2 regions of the Paenalcaligenes sp. Me52 genome follow, and region 1 is predicted to be linked to the other one. Evidence: predicted binding sites of a transcription regulator. Region 1 holds the regulator's gene; the other holds the start of a gene.
The links. Region 1 encodes LexA, which represses DNA repair genes until DNA is damaged. Its sites were predicted from a motif close to ACTGTATNNNNATACAGT; they were not measured.

Region 1 (8,352 bases):
ACGGCAGCAACATCTGACACTGCAGCCGCCTAATTGGGAAACTTTCTGTTATAAATAACAGACTCATTGCTTCCTTGGCTCTTGAAATATTCAAAATAGCCGCAACCTTACAGTTAAGAAGTGCATCTAAAAAGGGAAGCTTCATGCTTCCCTTTTGCGGATGACGGGCTTATTAAAAGGAATTTGCTATGTCTGCGAGCCAGATTCTTACTACGGAACCCATGGAGCTACCGCTGTTGCCATTGCGCGATGTGGTGGTGTTTCCGCATATGGTGATTCCCCTGTTCGTGGGGCGTCCACGATCCATTAAGGCGTTGGAATTGGCAATGGAAGATGGCAACCACATTATGTTGGTTGCCCAGAAAACTGCCAGCAAAGATGAGCCTTCCAAAGATGACCTATACGAAATAGGTTGTGTAGCGAACATTCTGCAAATGCTGAAACTGCCCGATGGCACCGTGAAGGTGTTGGTCGAAGGTATGCAGCGTGCGCGTGCGGTTGATGTGACGGAAACCGACGAGTGTTTCAAAGCTAAGGTTGTGGCTGCAGAAATCGAATCTGCAGCGTCGGCATCAGAGCACGAAGCTTTGCGTCGTGCTGTGTTGGCGCAGTTTGAGCAGTACGTCAAACTGAATAAAAAGATACCGCAAGAAATTCTGACTTCTCTGACTGGCATCGAAGAGCCAGGTAGGTTGGCCGATACCGTGGCTGCTCACTTGAGCTTGAAGCTGGAACAGAAACAGGAAATGCTGGAAATGGCTGCTGTAGGCAGTCGTTTAGAAGCACTGTTGGCTCAGCTGGAATCTGAAATTGATATTCTTCAAGTGGAAAAACGCATTCGCGGCCGCGTGAAGAAACAAATGGAAAAAAGCCAGCGCGACTATTATCTGAACGAGCAAGTAAAAGCCATTCAGAAAGAGTTGGGCGAAGGCGAAGAGGGTGCTGATCTAGAAGAACTGGAAAAACGCATCGAAGAAGCCAAGCTACCTAAAGAAGCGCAGAAGAAAGCGGAAGCTGAACTGAAAAAACTGAAGCTGATGTCGCCTATGTCGGCAGAGGCTACCGTGGTGCGTAACTATCTGGATACCTTGGTGGGTATGCCATGGCGCAAGAAGAGTCGAATCAGCAATTCGCTGGTGAACGCTCAAGAAGTGCTGGATAGTGATCACTTTGGTCTGGAAAAAGTGAAAGAACGCATTGTTGAATATTTGGCTGTTCAACAACGTGTGAGCAAACTGAAATCACCTATCTTGTGTTTGGTAGGGCCCCCGGGCGTGGGTAAAACCTCGTTGGGTCAGTCTATTGCACGCGCGACTAACCGCAAGTACGTGCGTATGGCGCTAGGTGGTGTACGTGACGAGGCCGAAATTCGTGGTCACCGTCGTACCTACATTGGCTCCATGCCAGGTAAAGTGCTGCAAAACATGTCCAAAGTAGGGGTGCGTAACCCGCTGTTCCTGCTGGATGAAATCGACAAGTTGGGCATGGACTTCCGTGGTGATCCGTCATCGGCCCTGTTGGAAGTACTAGATCCAGAACAAAACCACACTTTCCAAGATCACTACTTGGAAGTGGACTTCGATTTGTCCGACGTGATGTTCGTGGCCACCAGCAATACGCTGAATATTCCACCGGCGCTGTTAGACCGTATGGAAGTGATTCGTTTGTCTGGTTATACCGAAGACGAAAAAGTACGTATTGCGTTTGATCACTTGATTCCTAAGCTGGTGAAACACAACGGTGTTAAAGATGGCGAGTTAGAAGTCACTGAAGACGCTGTACGCGACATGATTCGCTACTACACACGCGAAGCTGGTGTGCGTTCGCTAGAACGTGAAATCAGCAAAATCTGCCGCAAGGTAGTGCGTAAGTTCTTGGAAGCCGCTAAATCGGATGCTAAACCAACAACTGTAGTGGTGAACTCAGAGAACTTAGAAGAGTTCTTGGGCGTGCGTCGTTATACCTTTGGTGTGGCTGAAACCGAAAACAAAGTAGGCCAAGTGACTGGTTTGGCATGGACTGAAGTGGGCGGCGATTTGCTCACCATCGAAGTTGCTGACATGCCCGGTAAAGGTAACGTACAGCGTACTGGTTCTATCGGTGACGTGATGAAAGAGTCGGTGGAAGCCGCTCGTACGGTAGTTCGTTCACGCGCTCAGAAGTGGGGTATTCCTGATACCACTTTTGAGAAACGTGACTTGCACGTGCACTTCCCTGATGGGGCTACACCTAAAGATGGTCCATCTGCAGGTATTGCGATCACTACAGCTATTGTGTCGTCGTTGACCGGTATTCCTATCCGTGCTGATGTTGCCATGACTGGCGAGATCACACTGCGTGGTGAGGTGCTGGAAATCGGTGGTTTGAAAGAGAAACTGCTGGCGGCGCTGCGTGGTGGTATCAAAACTGTCATGATTCCAGAGCAAAACGTGAAGGATTTGGCTGAGATTCCAGACAACGTCAAAAACCACTTGGAGATTATTCCAGTGCGTTGGATTGATAGAGTGCTGGAAGTGGCGTTGGAAAAAATGCCTGTGCCATTAAGCGATGAAGAAGTTGCCAGACTGGCAGCGGAAGCCGCTGTTGCTAACAAAGCAGTTAGCAGTGCAGGTGGTTTGAGTACTACGCACTAAATCTAGTGTTGCAATAAAAACAGCCCAGTTAGTACTGGGCTGTTTTTTTATCGCTGTGAAACGAATGATCAGTGTATGGGTGTGTTGCGGATCAGGCCTACAGCGATACCTTCTACACTAAAGCTGTCTTCGTCAGACACAGGAATAGGGTCGAAATCTGGGTTTTCAGGCATCAGGTTGATGGTTTTGCCGTCTATGTGCAGGCGCTTAACGGTTACATCGTCACCCAGCCGGGCCACAATCACTTGGCCGTGGCGAGCTTCGGTGGTTTTCTTTACGGCAAGCAAGTCGCCTTCCAGAATACCAATGTCACGCATACTGAGGCCGCGTACGCGCAGCAAGTAATCGGGTGTTTGGCTAAACAGGTTAGGGGCAACACCAATTTCTTGTTCTACATGGGCACTAGCCAGTATTGGGCTACCTGCTGCTACTCTACCAATAATAGGTAGTTGCAAGTGATTGCTGGCAATGTCGTGGTCGTTAGCGGCAGCGGGCAGGGTGTCGTCTTGAACAAGACGAATACCACGCGATGCGCCAGCGGTTAACTCAATGGCGCCTTTTTTTGCCAATGCCTTAAGGTGATCTTCGGCAGCATTGGCCGACCTAAAGCCCAACGTCTGAGCGATTTCCGCTCTGGTGGGAGGAAAACCGGTGCGCTGTATCTCTTGACGTATGATGTCAAGCACCTGTTGTTGCCTGATGGTAAGTTTGACGGCCATGATATATTGGATGCTGTTTATTTATACAGCAATGATTTTGCGTTAAAATACAAGAAAAATCAAGCCGTATGGGCCTTTGGGCTGATCTGGGCACATTTTTGTGCTGGCTGTTTCTTCAGGACTTCGTGTCACCTATCCTATGTCAGAGTTTGCTCCGCGTTTTGTCAATTTCCCCGATAGTCCTTTTTCACTGTACGAGCCGTACCCGCCAGCGGGCGATCAGCCTGCGGCAATTGAAAAGCTGGTAGAGGGGCTAGACGATGGTTTGATGTACCAAACTCTGTTGGGGGTGACGGGGTCAGGTAAAACGTACACCATGGCAAACGTCATTGCTCGCACGGGTAGACCGGCCATTGTGATGGCGCCAAACAAAACCTTGGCGGCGCAGTTGTACGCCGAGATGCGCGAGTTTTTCCCCCGTAATGCGGTGGAATACTTCGTGTCGTACTACGATTACTATCAGCCTGAAGCGTACGTACCATCACGCGATATGTTTATTGAGAAAGACTCGTCTATCAATGAACATATAGAACAGATGCGTTTGTCAGCCACCAAAAGCTTGTTAGAGCGTCGCGACACCATCATTGTGGCCTCGGTGTCCAGTATCTACGGTATTGGTAACCCCGGCGATTATCACTCGATGGTGCTGACCTTGCGTGTAGGGGATACGGTTCCTAGGCAAGAGCTGTTAGCGCGGTTGGTGGCGATGCAGTACGAACGTAACGATGCTGATTTTGCACGGGGTATTTTCCGGGCAAGAGGCGAGGTCATTGATGTGTTCCCGGCGGAGAACGCGGAGCAAGCTCTACGCATCACCATGTTTGATGATGAAATCGAGTCCTTGGCGTTGTTTGATCCGCTGACTGGCAAGATTCAGCAAGATGTACGTCGCTATACCGTGTTCCCTGGGTCGCACTTTGTGACACCGCGCGAAACTATTTTGCGTGCGATGGAAACCATCAAAGACGAACTGCGTGAACGAGTGGATCAGTTTGTGAAAGCTGGCGAACTGGTAGAGGCTCAACGTATTGAGCAGCGCACACGTTTCGATCTGGAAATGATGAACGAGTTGGGCTTTTGCAAAGGCATTGAAAACTACTCCAGGCACTTGTCGGGGGCAGCTCCTGGTGACCCACCGCCCACCTTGATCGACTACCTGCCTAAAGACGCCTTGATGTTTATTGATGAAAGTCACGTCACCATGGGCCAGATAGGGGGCATGTACCGGGGCGACCGCTCTCGAAAACAAACTTTAGTGCAGTTTGGCTTCCGCTTGCCATCAGCGTTGGATAACCGCCCGCTGAAGTTAGAAGAATTCGAGCAGCGTATGCCACAAACCGTGTTTGTGTCGGCAACACCAGCGGCCTACGAGCAAGAGCACGCCGATGCGGTGGTAGAGCAGGTGGTGCGACCTACAGGCTTGGTGGATCCGTTGGTAGAGGTGCGTCCGGCCACTACGCAGGTGGATGACCTGCTGGGCGAGATTAAACTTCGTGTTGCCGCTCAAGAAAGAATTTTAGTCACCACGTTGACCAAGCGTATGTCGGAAGACTTAACCGATTACTTGGCCGAAAACGGTATACGCGTGCGCTATTTGCACTCTGATATTGATACGGTAGAGCGCGTGGAAATTATCCGCGATTTACGTTTGGGTATGTTTGATGTTCTGGTGGGCATTAACTTACTGCGCGAGGGTTTGGATATCCCAGAGGTCTCTTTAGTGGCCATTCTGGATGCTGATAAAGAGGGTTTCTTGCGTTCCGAGCGTAGTTTGATTCAGACCATTGGCAGGGCGGCACGTAACTTAAATGGTCACGCTATTTTGTATGCAGACAGAATTACAGACTCTATGCATAAAGCGATGAGCGAAACAGAGCGTCGTCGTGAAAAACAAGTGGCGTTCAACCTAGAGCACGGTATTACGGCTCGTGGTGTGAATAAAGCGGTACGCGACCTGATTGATGGCGTGTCGGCAGCGCCTGTGGTTGAAACCGAATACAGCATTATTGGTAGTGATGTGTTGGGTGACGAGAAAAAACTGGCCAAAGAAATTAAACGTCTAGAAAAACAAATGATGGATCACGCAAAGAATCTAGAGTTTGAGCAGGCAGCTAAAGCACGCGACCAGTTGCGCCAGTTGAAAGAGAAAGCGCTATTGGGACTGTAAACAATTCGCGTTGTTTTCACGGTACGAAATGGTGTATTGTGTTGTGGGAAAACCCTTATTTTAGGTTGTGTTGTTTGCTATACTGGACTAAATCAGTCGGGTATAAACAGCCATAAGCGTGCCCGCCATAAGCTGAGGAGTTTCAGTATGCGTTTGACGACAAAGGGCCGCTTTGCTGTAACGGCCATGATAGATCTGGCGTTACGACAACAAAGTGGGCCAGTCACTTTGGCTAAAATTAGTGAGCGTCAGCATATTTCGTTGTCGTATCTAGAACAGTTATTTGGAAAGCTGCGCCGCCATGAGTTGGTGGAAAGTACGCGCGGACCTGGCGGTGGTTATTCACTGGCCAGGCTGGCTAGATACATTACGGTAGCCGATATTATTTTCGCGGTAGATGAGCCGGTTGATGCCACAAACTGCAAGGGCAAAGGCAATTGTAAGTTGGGTGCCGGTGGTAGCCGAGGTCAGTGCATGACGCATGATCTGTGGGCCAACTTAAGCCGTAAAATGGTGGACTACTTAGACTCAGTGTCGCTACAGGATTTAGTAGACCAGCAGCGTTTGCGTCAGCTAGAAGAAGCGGCTCATAACGATGAGGAAGTCATTTCTGTGCAAAAAACTAGCACACCCGTAGCCTCCAGTGTTTTCAACTTTGGTGGCTGACGTGCAGAAACAATCTAGACCACTGTATTTGGATTATGCGGCTACCACGCCCTTGGATGGGCGTGTGTTAGAGCAGATGATGTACTGGTTGCAAGACGGTTATGGTAATGCGGCATCCAGCAGCCATAGCTATGGTTGGGATGCAGAAGAAGCCGTAGAACGTGCGCGTACTCAGGTGGCTAACGCCATCGGTGCGCAGGCACGCGATATTGTGTGGACATCAGGAGCTACCGAGTCTGATAACTTGGCTATCAAAGGTGTGATGCAAGCGTATCAGAGCAAAGGTAAACACCTTATTACGCTGCAAACCGAGCACAAAGCAGTGCTGGATACCTGTCATGCGCTAGAGCAGCAAGGTTTTGAAGTGAGCTATTTGCCCGTGCAGGCAGATGGTTTGCTGGATTTAGAATTACTACGTACGCATTTGCGTCCTGACACCACGTTGGTCAGCATTATGTTGGTGAACAACGAAATTGGTGTGGTGCAAGATGTGGCGGCTATTTCCGCGTTATGCCATGAAAACGGTACGTTGTTGCATGTGGATGCGGCTCAGGCTGTAGGTAAGCTACCTATAGATGTAGACGCCATGGGCATTGATTTGTTGTCTATGTCAGCGCATAAGGTGTATGGCCCCAAAGGTATGGGGGCGCTGTATGTGCGCCGTAAACCGCGTGTACGGTTAGAAGCGCAAATGCACGGTGGTGGACACGAACGTGGCATGCGTTCTGGTACGTTGGCGACTCACCAAATTGTAGGTATGGGTGCAGCATTTGAGTTGGCCGAGCAACTGCGTGAAGAAGAGTGCCAACGCATACAACAATTGCATCAGCAGTTGTTGCAGGGCTTGCAGACCATACCCAATATTTACATTAATGGTTCGTTATCTCAACGTGTGCCTCACAACTTGAGTGTGAGCTTTGATGGGGTAGAAGGCGAGGCCTTAATGATGGATTTGTCTGGCTTGGCGTTATCAAGCGGCTCAGCCTGTACATCCGCCAGTTTGGAGCCTTCTTTTGTGTTGAAAGCCATAGGTCGCACGGATCAACAAGCACATAGCTCGTTGCGTATTTCCTTAGGGCGTCAAACTACAAAAGAAGATGTAGAGACTACGATTGCGGCCATACGCCACAGTGTAGAGCGTTTGCGTAACTTGTCTCCCTTCTGGGAACACGAGCAAAGCAGCTCGTTGGTGTCGTAGGTAAAGGGATATCATGCGGTATAACGCGCAGGTAGAGTCATATTTCAAACAGCCCGAACATGCGGGTGTGATCGCGATTGCTACGGCAAAAGCGGGCAGTGCACTGGCAGGCTCGGTGCAGGAAGGTGCGGCAATTAAGTTGTCGTTAGGTGTAGATGAAAGCGGTGTGATCCAGCAAGCTAGGTTTCAAGCTTATGGTTGTGGTGCCACTATTGCTGCGGCAGAATATGCCTGTAGATGGGCAGAAGGTAAGCCTGTAGAGCAATTGGCATCCTTAACCAGCGCTGAGCTGATGCAGGCCTTGGATTTGCCAGCCGTGAAGTTGCACAGTGCAATTTTGGCTGTAGAGGTGCTACGCGATGCGGGTAGCAAAATTGTACCGTCACAGGGTGAATGAGGTAAAAAATGGCGATTACATTAACTGAAAGTGCGGCTAAACATATCAACCATCATTTAAGCAAAAATGATGCGCAAGCGATGCGTTTGAGCGTGCGACTAACAGGGTGCTCCGGCATGGCCTATAAGTGGGACTACGTGAGTGCTGGCAACGAAGGCGATCAAGTCTTTGAAGAGCACGGCATTACCGTGTACGTAGATCCTAAAGCTTTGCCGTTTATTGATGGCACGGAAATTGATTTTGTACGCGAAGGCTTAAGCAGCAGTTTTAAGTTTCATAATCCTAATGAAGCGGCAAGTTGTGGCTGCGGTGAGTCCTTCACCATTTAAGTGCTACGTATAAGAAAAAGGCTCAATGTTGAAACACATTGAGCCTTTTTTATTGCCGCCAGCACGAGGCTGGCGCGGCATGGATTACTCGCGACGTAGGTGCGGGAACAGAATCACGTCACGGATGCTTGGGCTGTTTGTCAGCAGCATCACCAAACGGTCAATACCGATACCACAACCACCTGTAGGAGGCATACCGTATTCCAAGGCGCGGATGTAGTCGGCATCGTAGTACATGGCTTC
Region 2 (8,352 bases), 760 kb from region 1:
ATGCTGAAACGCCAACAACACACTTTGCCGGGTGTTGTAGAAATTGCGCACCATGTTATCTACCTGAGACATCGTACTCATACGAGTTTGATACACCGTCTCCAAGCTTTTCTTGGATTGCATCAAGCCCCAAATACCTGCTGCCATGGCCAGCACAAACACACACCAGAACACCCAAATCGTGACTCTGAATCGACGAAGTAAACTAAACCTATTTAGAAACATGCGCGTACTACCAACAAAAGAAAACCAATCATGCCCAGCTCATCAGATTGATCTTAGGCGTAATAGCTGATGACCACTCATGCAACCTGATGACAAAAGCACGCGCTATTCATAAATTTCAAGCATAAAGAAACGCCATGCGTCTGCACGCATGGCGTTCGTTACCCCCACATGGAAGCTGGCATTAAGCCTGACGTAACTCCTTGGCTGCCGCTACCATCGTTTTCAACGCTTCCGTAGTTTCTGGCCAACCACGTGTTTTCAAACCGCAGTCTGGGTTCACCCATAAACGCTCTGCAGGTAAACGTTTAGCCGCTTTACGCATCAGCTCAACCATCCACGCTTGGTCTGGAATGTTGGGTGAATGGATGTCATATACACCTGGGCCTATATCGTTGGGGTAATGGAAATTCTCAAAAGCCTCCAACAGCTCCATATTAGAACGTGAGGTCTCAATGGTGATCACGTCTGCATCCATGGCCGCAATGGCTTCGATAATGTCATTGAATTCTGAGTAGCACATGTGAGTATGAATCTGGGTGTCGTTCTCGATGTTGCTGGTAGAAATACGGAAGCAATCTACTGCCCACTGCAAATATGCATCCCAATCGGCTTTGCGCAGTGGTAAACCTTCGCGAATGGCTGGCTCATCAATCTGAATGATTTTCACCCCTGCGGCTTCAAGATCATGCACTTCATCACGCAGCGCTAACGCCAACTGACGGCAGGTATCGGCACGAGATTGATCGTCTCGCACAAACGACCACTGCAGCATTGTCACTGGCCCCGTTAACATGCCTTTGACTGGGCGCGTTGTGAGAGACTGCGCATATTGAGACCATGCCACGGTCATTGGCATCACACGCAGCACATCACCAAAAATAATAGGCGGTTTCACACAACGGGAACCGTAGCTTTGCACCCACCCGTTTTGGGTGAAGGCGAACCCACCTAGTAGCTCACCAAAGTACTCCACCATGTCATTGCGCTCGGCCTCACCGTGCACCAACACGTCCAAATCTATGTCTTCCTGGAAACGGATCACACGCTCAATTTCAGCACGTATTTCTTTCTCGTACGCGGTATCGCTCAACGCACCAGAACGCCAATCACGACGTAACTTACGTATATCTTGAGTTTGCGGGAAAGAACCAATCGTCGTGGTTGGGAAAGCGGGCAAGTTCAAACGCGCTTGCTGCGCAGCGATACGCTCAGAAAATGGCGCGCGATCTCGTTGCAGGGTAGTCAGTTTCCCTACCTTTTCAGCCACAGTAGGGTTATGTGTACGTGGGGACTCTGCTCGTGTTTTCAGCGCTTTGCGCTGCGCTTCCAAAGCAGCTTCAACAGTAGCATCTACCTTGTTATCTACCAGCGCACGCAACCACTGCAATTCATCTAGCTTTTGCGTAGCAAACGACAACCAGCTAAAGAGCTCAGCATCCAAGCCCTCTTCGCCTTCCACATCCACGGGAACGTGCAACAGCGAGCACGAAGGCGCGATCCAAAGTTTGTCTCCCAATTCTGCTTTAAGAGGCTTCAATAACTGGGCCACTTTATCTAGATCTGTACGCCAAATATTGCGGCCGTTGATGATACCTACAGACAATACCTGTTCTGCCGACAACTGAGCACGCACAGCTGCGATTTGTTCTGGCGCACGCACGGCATCAATATGTACGCCCTCAACAGGCAAACCATTTAATACCGATACGTTATCGCGTAGCCCATCAAAGTACGTCGCCAACAGCACTTTCAAGCTACCTTGTTGTAAGCTGCTGTACACGCCTTTGAATGCATCACGCCATACAGCTGGTAGGTCCACCGCTAAGATAGGCTCATCAATTTGCACCCACTCTATGCCCAAAGCCTGAATACGCGCTAAGACGTCTTGATATACCGGCAGCAACGCAGGTAACAAATCCAATTTCGCTGCATCCGTAGCACCCTGCGTGTAGGCCTCGCCTTTGGCTAACCACAACCAGGTCAATGGGCCCGGAATAACAGGCTTCACGTTATAGCCCGCCTCAACGGCTTCGGCGATTTGCTCTAGCAGCGCAGTACGTGCCAATCGAAAACTTTGGTTAGGCTGAATTTCGGGGACGATGTAGTGGTAGTTAGTATCAAACCACTTAGTCATTTCACATGCAGCAGCTGGTTTCCCTTGTGGAGCTCGACCACGCGCCATTCTAAACAAGGTATCTAGATCAACATCCGCAGTAGCAGCGTGTTCGAAACGTGCAGGAACGGCACCCAATAAACACGTCCATTCCAAAATTTGGTCGTACCACGCAAAGTCCCCCACGGGGATGAGGTCTAAGCCTGCTGCTTTTTGTAGTGCCCAATGGCGGCTACGCAGCTCTTTACCAGTTTGCAATAACGCGCCTTGTGGCAACTCACCCGCCCAATACGCTTCTACAGCACGCTTCAGCTCACGCTGCTTACCAATGCGAGGAAAACCCAAGTTATGAATGACTGTCATCTTATGCCTACTGAAAATCGTATTTACAGGAAAAATTCGTTTATGTATTCATTGTGCCTGTACAATTAAATGAAAAAAAATCAAATACACCATTCTTAGAATGAGTAATTTTCATATTTAATGTTTACGTGTTGCCATGCTTGAAATCCGTCATCTAGAAACCCTCTGTGCCATACGTGACACAGGAAGTTTGCAAGAAGCCGCTGAACGGCTTTATGTCACGCAGTCAGCCCTATCACACCAAATTCGTGATTTAGAAGTACGGCTCAAGCTAAAACTACTCAATCGCCGCACCCGCCCTGCTCGTCTCACCACAGCAGCACTGCGCATCATTGCTTTGGCAGATGACATACTGCCGCGCATCAAAAACACCGAACGCGAGTTACAGCGTCTATCTTCTGGGCGCACAGGTAGACTGCACGTCGCTATTGACTGCCACTCTTGCTTTCAATGGTTAATGCCTGCTTTAGATAAGTTCAGGCAGGATTGGCCAGATGTAAGCCTAGACTTATCGGCGGCCTTTTCCTTTGCTCCGTTGCCTGCCCTGTTGCGCGGCGACTTAGATGTGGTCATCACGTCAGACCCCAAAGACTTGCCTGGCGTTACTTACGTGCCACTATTCAGATATGAGTTAGTGCTGGCCGTAAGCTCAGGCCATCCCTTAGCGCAATACCGCTATATAGAAGCAACACAATTAAGCGATCAAACCTTGATTAGCTACCCCGTGGAGCGCAACAGATTAGATGTGTTTACGCAATTTTTAGACCCGGCTGGCATAGAGCCACTACATATACGGCAAGCCGAACTAACCCCCATGATTATGCAATTGGTAGCCAGCCACCGTGGCGTCACCGCCCTGCCTAACTGGGCGCTATCAGAATTTACACATTCGGGATGGCTGCGCACCATTAAGTTGGGCGAGCATGGGATATGGAGAAACCTTTACGCCGCTCTGCGCGATGAAGATCACGATTCGGATTACATACAAGCGTTTTTAGAACAGGCACGCAAAACATGTTTTGCCACCTTGAATAATATTGAGGAAGCCTACCCAGTTAGTTTCTAGTAGTCTTCCAGATCGATGTCGCCTGCTTTCACGGCATCTAGAATGCGATGCAAAGTACTTAAGGCAAACCCTCTAGACACCAGAAATCTAGCCTGTTTCGTATAGGCTTTTTGATCTTCGGGCAAACAACCAAACTTGCGAAACCACACCTCTACAGCGCGTTCAAATTCAGTTTCACGCAGCTCTTCGGTTAAGAAAGATATATCTTCTTGTGCTACACCGCTTTGTTTTAATTCTTGTACGATGCGCAAGGTGCCGTGCTTAGAGGCACGTCTATTCACCAAACTTTGCGCAAAGCGTGTGTTAGATAGCCATTTTTCGCGCTCTAGCAAATCTAGCAACGCCGTGATTTCATCTGCATCTTGGCTATAGCGCGACAACTTACGCTGTAGCTCTAGCCTAGAATGCTCGCGCCGTGACAGTAGGTCTATGGCGCGTGCTTTCAGGGACGGCCCCTGAGGCTCTTTGCGTTGCTCACGCTCTAAGCGCTCGGAGGGGTCCGTTTCGAACTCATCGTCCCAAGACATTACTCGGCATCTGGCTCGGGTGTACCTTCAGAAGCTTCTTCTTCTGTGGGCACGAACTCTGTCACGGCAACTTGTGCCACGCCAAACTTATCGCGTACTTTGTTTTCGATCTCAATTGCCAAGGCAGGATGCTCACGCAGGAAGTCACGTGCATTATCTTTACCCTGACCAATACGTGTGCTGCCGTAGCTGTACCATGCACCAGCACGATCCAAAATGCCAGCCTGTACGCCCAAGTCTACAATTTCACCTTCACGGGAAATACCAGCGCCGTACATGATATCGAATTCGGCTTGTTTGAATGGTGGCGCTACTTTGTTTTTCACCACTTTCACACGCGTTTCGTTACCGATCACTTCGTCGCCACGTTTGATAGAACCAATACGGCGTATATCCAGACGTACAGAAGAGTAGAACTTCAGCGCGTTACCACCAGTGGTGGTTTCGGGATTACCGAACATCACGCCGATTTTCATACGAATCTGGTTAATGAAGATCACCATGCAGTTAGCACGTTTAATCGTAGCAGTTAGCTTACGCAGAGCTTGGCTCATCAAACGCGCTTGCAGACCTGGCAATGCATCACCCATATCGCCTTCGATCTCGGCTTTAGGAGTTAGCGCAGCAACGGAGTCGACCACGATCAAGTCAACCGAACCGGAACGCACTAGCGCTTCGGTAATTTCCAATGCTTGCTCACCAGTGTCTGGCTGAGAGATAAGCAAATCGCTCAGGTTTACACCCAGTTTGGAGGCGTACTGTACGTCTAACGCGTGCTCGGCATCGACGAATGCACATGTACCACCCAGTTTTTGCATTTCTGCAATCACTTGCAAGGTCAAGGTGGTTTTACCAGAGGATTCTGGACCGTAGACTTCGATAACGCGACCGCGAGGCAAACCGCCTACGCCCAGCGCCAGATCTAAGCCCAATGAGCCGGTAGAACAAACCTGAATATCGTGCTCAATCTGGTTATCGCCATAACGCATAACCGAGCCTTTGCCGAATTGTTTTTCGATTTGAGACAAGGCGGCTGCCAACGCTTTGGCGCGTTCTGCCGATACCGCTTTACTGCGCTTATCGTCCATGGGGTAATCCTTCAAAGAGAGGCATGAAATTCAAAAAAATATTATACTGTATAAATAAACAGATATCCAGTATTACACCACACCTAATTACGTAACTATTTTCTGTTGCAGCGTAACGCACCAAAGCCAGCTTGAACGTGCATTACACTATATAAAGCCATGCAAGATTGTACGTATACATCATGCAATACTGCTACGTAGTCAAGAAATCAGCCATTAAAACACAGGCCTGAACTTTATGCCTGTGCATGGACTTTTTCACCTGACAGCCTGACAAATGCGCGTACAATTCATCCATTCTATTCACCAACCTGCACCCATAGCAGGCATCATTTTCAACAAAGACACTTGCACATGTGGTTTAAAAATCTACGAATTTTCCGCCTCTCCCCCGAGTGGGACTACACTGCAGACACGCTAGAAGCAGCACTGCAAGAACATGCTTTTCAACCAGGCACTAGCCAAGACCCTCTAAGCTTGGGTTGGGTTGCGCCACGTGAAGGTGAAGGACTGGTACACGCACTGAACGACCAGTTCCTAATCTGCCTGCGTAGCGAGAAAAAACTACTGCCTAGCACCGTGATTAATCAGGTGGCTCGCGCCAAAGCTCGCGACATGGAAGCCGAACAAGGCTACAAACCGGGTCGCAAGCAAATGAGTGAAATTAAAGAGCAAGTCATCACTGAGTTGATGCCCCGCGCTTTTAGTATTGCGCGTGACACCCGCATCTGGATTGACACTAAAAACCTGTGGTTAGTGGTAGATGCTGCGTCGGCTGCAACCGGCGACGAGGTCATGGGTTTGTTGGCGAAAAGCCTGAACCCCTTCCCTGTTTTACCGCTCTACACTGAGCTATCTCCTGGCGCGGCGATGACCTCTTGGCTGATCGACGATGAGGCACCGGCCAATTTCAGCATAGACCAAGATACTGAGCTGCGCTCCACTAGTGAGAGTCGTGCCGTAGTTCGCTACGTGCGCCACAGCGCCGAGCCTGATGAACTGCGTCGTCATATTGAATCTGGCAAACAGTGCACACGCTTGGCTCTAACATGGGATGATCGCATTTCTTTCGTTCTGACCGATGGCCTAGAACTAAAACGCGTCGCACCTCTAGATGTACTGAAAGAGCAAAACGAAGTGTTGGCAGGCGATGAAGCAGAATTGTTCAATTCAGACATGACACTCATGACTGCTGAATTAACTAAGCTGTTTGATGACTTGCTGAATGCGCTGGGTGGCGAGAAAAAAGTAGTGTAAGTCGCTACACACCCCGCATATAAAAAGGGCACCGTTTGGTGCCCTTTTGCTATTTAGTACATGCCGTGGAAGACAGCATCGTCTGGACCCACGTGTGAAGGTGGATTCCAAGTCACGTCACGCATAGAGTGCTGTACTAGATTTTCTACCCCCAGCAAGACGGCAAAAATCGCCATACGCACAGGGATACCGTTATCGGCCTGTCTAAAAATACCCAAACGAGGATCGTCGTTCAAATCCACGCTCAAGTCGTGCGCGCCCTCTCGGCTATCACGTGGCAGCGGGTGCATCACAATCACGTTTTCATCGCAGTATTGATCGATCAACGCCTTGGATACTTGGAATTCTGCGGTGTAGCCTTCCAACTGCTCATCCGAGAAACGCTCTTTCTGTACACGAGTAGCGTAGATCACATCAGCGCCTTTCACATCTGCCAAATCATGAGATTGCTCAATCACGTGATTACCCAATTTGGCCACATGCTCAATGATCTCTTCTGGCATTTCCAAACCCAGCGGAGAAATCAGCGTGAATTTCAGCCCACGGTACAAAGCCAACAGCTTCAGCAACGAGTGCACAGTACGGCCATATTTCAGGTCGCCCGTCATCACGATGTGAGCGCCATCCAGCAATTTACCCAGACGAGAAAACTCCGTCAAAATGGTGTACAGATCCAGCAATGCTTGGCTGGGGTGTTCGCCCGCGCCATCACCACCGTTTACTACAGGAATATTGGTTGCGCGCGCAAATTCAGCTACTGAACCTTGTTCTGGATGACGGATCACCATGGCATCCACATAACCGCTCATGACACGGCTGGTGTCATAGATAGACTCGCCTTTAGCCATGGAGGAAAACGTAAAACCTGTGGTGTCACACACCGAACCACCCAAACGGCAAAATGCGGCACCGAAGCTCACACGAGTACGCGTGCTGGCTTCAAAGAATAGGTTACCCAACACAGCGCCTTCTAATACACGCGACACTTTCTGGCGTCGTGCTATAGGCTGCATCAAGTCAGCGACTCGGAATAACTCTTCTACTGACTCACGACCAAACTGTTCTACAGACAGCAACTGATGTTTGCCACCCACTGCAATGCGATCACGCAAAGGGCCTGACTGTACGCTCTGCGCATACTTAGTCAGAAGCGAGTCGTTCTCTACAATTTCAGTCACAAAACGCAGTACCACTTCGGGCATAGAGCGAAACTCTTGCGAACCCTCTGGCAGCAACCAGGTATCTAATGCACGACGCTTCACACCCACACGAGCTGCAAACACATCTCTGGTTAAATTCAGACGACGCATTGCATCGCGCAAAAACACTTGTTGGGAAACAGCCATCACTCGCTCCATAGGACTATACGCAATGCGCACATTTTATAATCAAACCACGAAGAAGTATGCGTTTTTTTACATCTCTGCCGCTATTTTGTAGACGGAATCAAACAGCGCGCATACAACAACGCCCCGGAAGTGCTTATGCACATTCCGGGGCGTTATTCATAACACGCTACTTAACGTATTACTTTCTAGCTGGAGCCTGAGTTGGTGCAGGAGCTGTATCACCTGCAATGATGCGTGCAGCTGTTACGGCGTTTTGTTCGCTACCTACCATGAATACCAAACGGCTGCTGGTAATAGGCTCGGAGTAACCAGGAACGGCCAACAACGTACCATCTACCACCAATGCCAGACGTTTACCTGG

Region 2: a site for LexA is predicted at 5,431-5,448, ahead of recA (recombinase RecA). Genes of this name have one in related genera too.

Annotation. Positions count from the first base shown of each region.
Region 1 covers NZ_JBKQFO010000001.1:1,284,561-1,292,912, forward strand. The annotation lists gene clpX (ATP-dependent Clp protease ATP-binding subunit ClpX) at 1-33, shown strand, start outside; gene lon (endopeptidase La) at 189-2,633, shown strand; gene lexA (transcriptional repressor LexA) at 2,702-3,352, opposite strand; gene uvrB (excinuclease ABC subunit UvrB) at 3,492-5,519, shown strand; gene iscR (Fe-S cluster assembly transcriptional regulator IscR) at 5,667-6,185, shown strand; gene ACLO87_RS06110 (IscS subfamily cysteine desulfurase) at 6,187-7,383, shown strand; gene ACLO87_RS06115 (iron-sulfur cluster assembly scaffold protein) at 7,397-7,780, shown strand; gene ACLO87_RS06120 (HesB/IscA family protein) at 7,789-8,109, shown strand; gene lysS (lysine--tRNA ligase) at 8,194-8,352, opposite strand, start outside.
Region 2 covers NZ_JBKQFO010000001.1:2,045,905-2,054,256, forward strand. The annotation lists gene ACLO87_RS09715 (methyl-accepting chemotaxis protein) at 1-225, opposite strand, end outside; gene metE (5-methyltetrahydropteroyltriglutamate--homocysteine S-methyltransferase) at 410-2,704, opposite strand; gene ACLO87_RS09725 (LysR family transcriptional regulator) at 2,841-3,770, shown strand; gene recX (recombination regulator RecX) at 3,767-4,297, opposite strand; gene recA (recombinase RecA) at 4,297-5,385, opposite strand; gene ACLO87_RS09740 (recombination-associated protein RdgC) at 5,740-6,642, shown strand; gene ACLO87_RS09745 (aspartate carbamoyltransferase) at 6,696-7,988, opposite strand; gene ACLO87_RS09750 (hypothetical protein) at 8,170-8,352, opposite strand, start outside.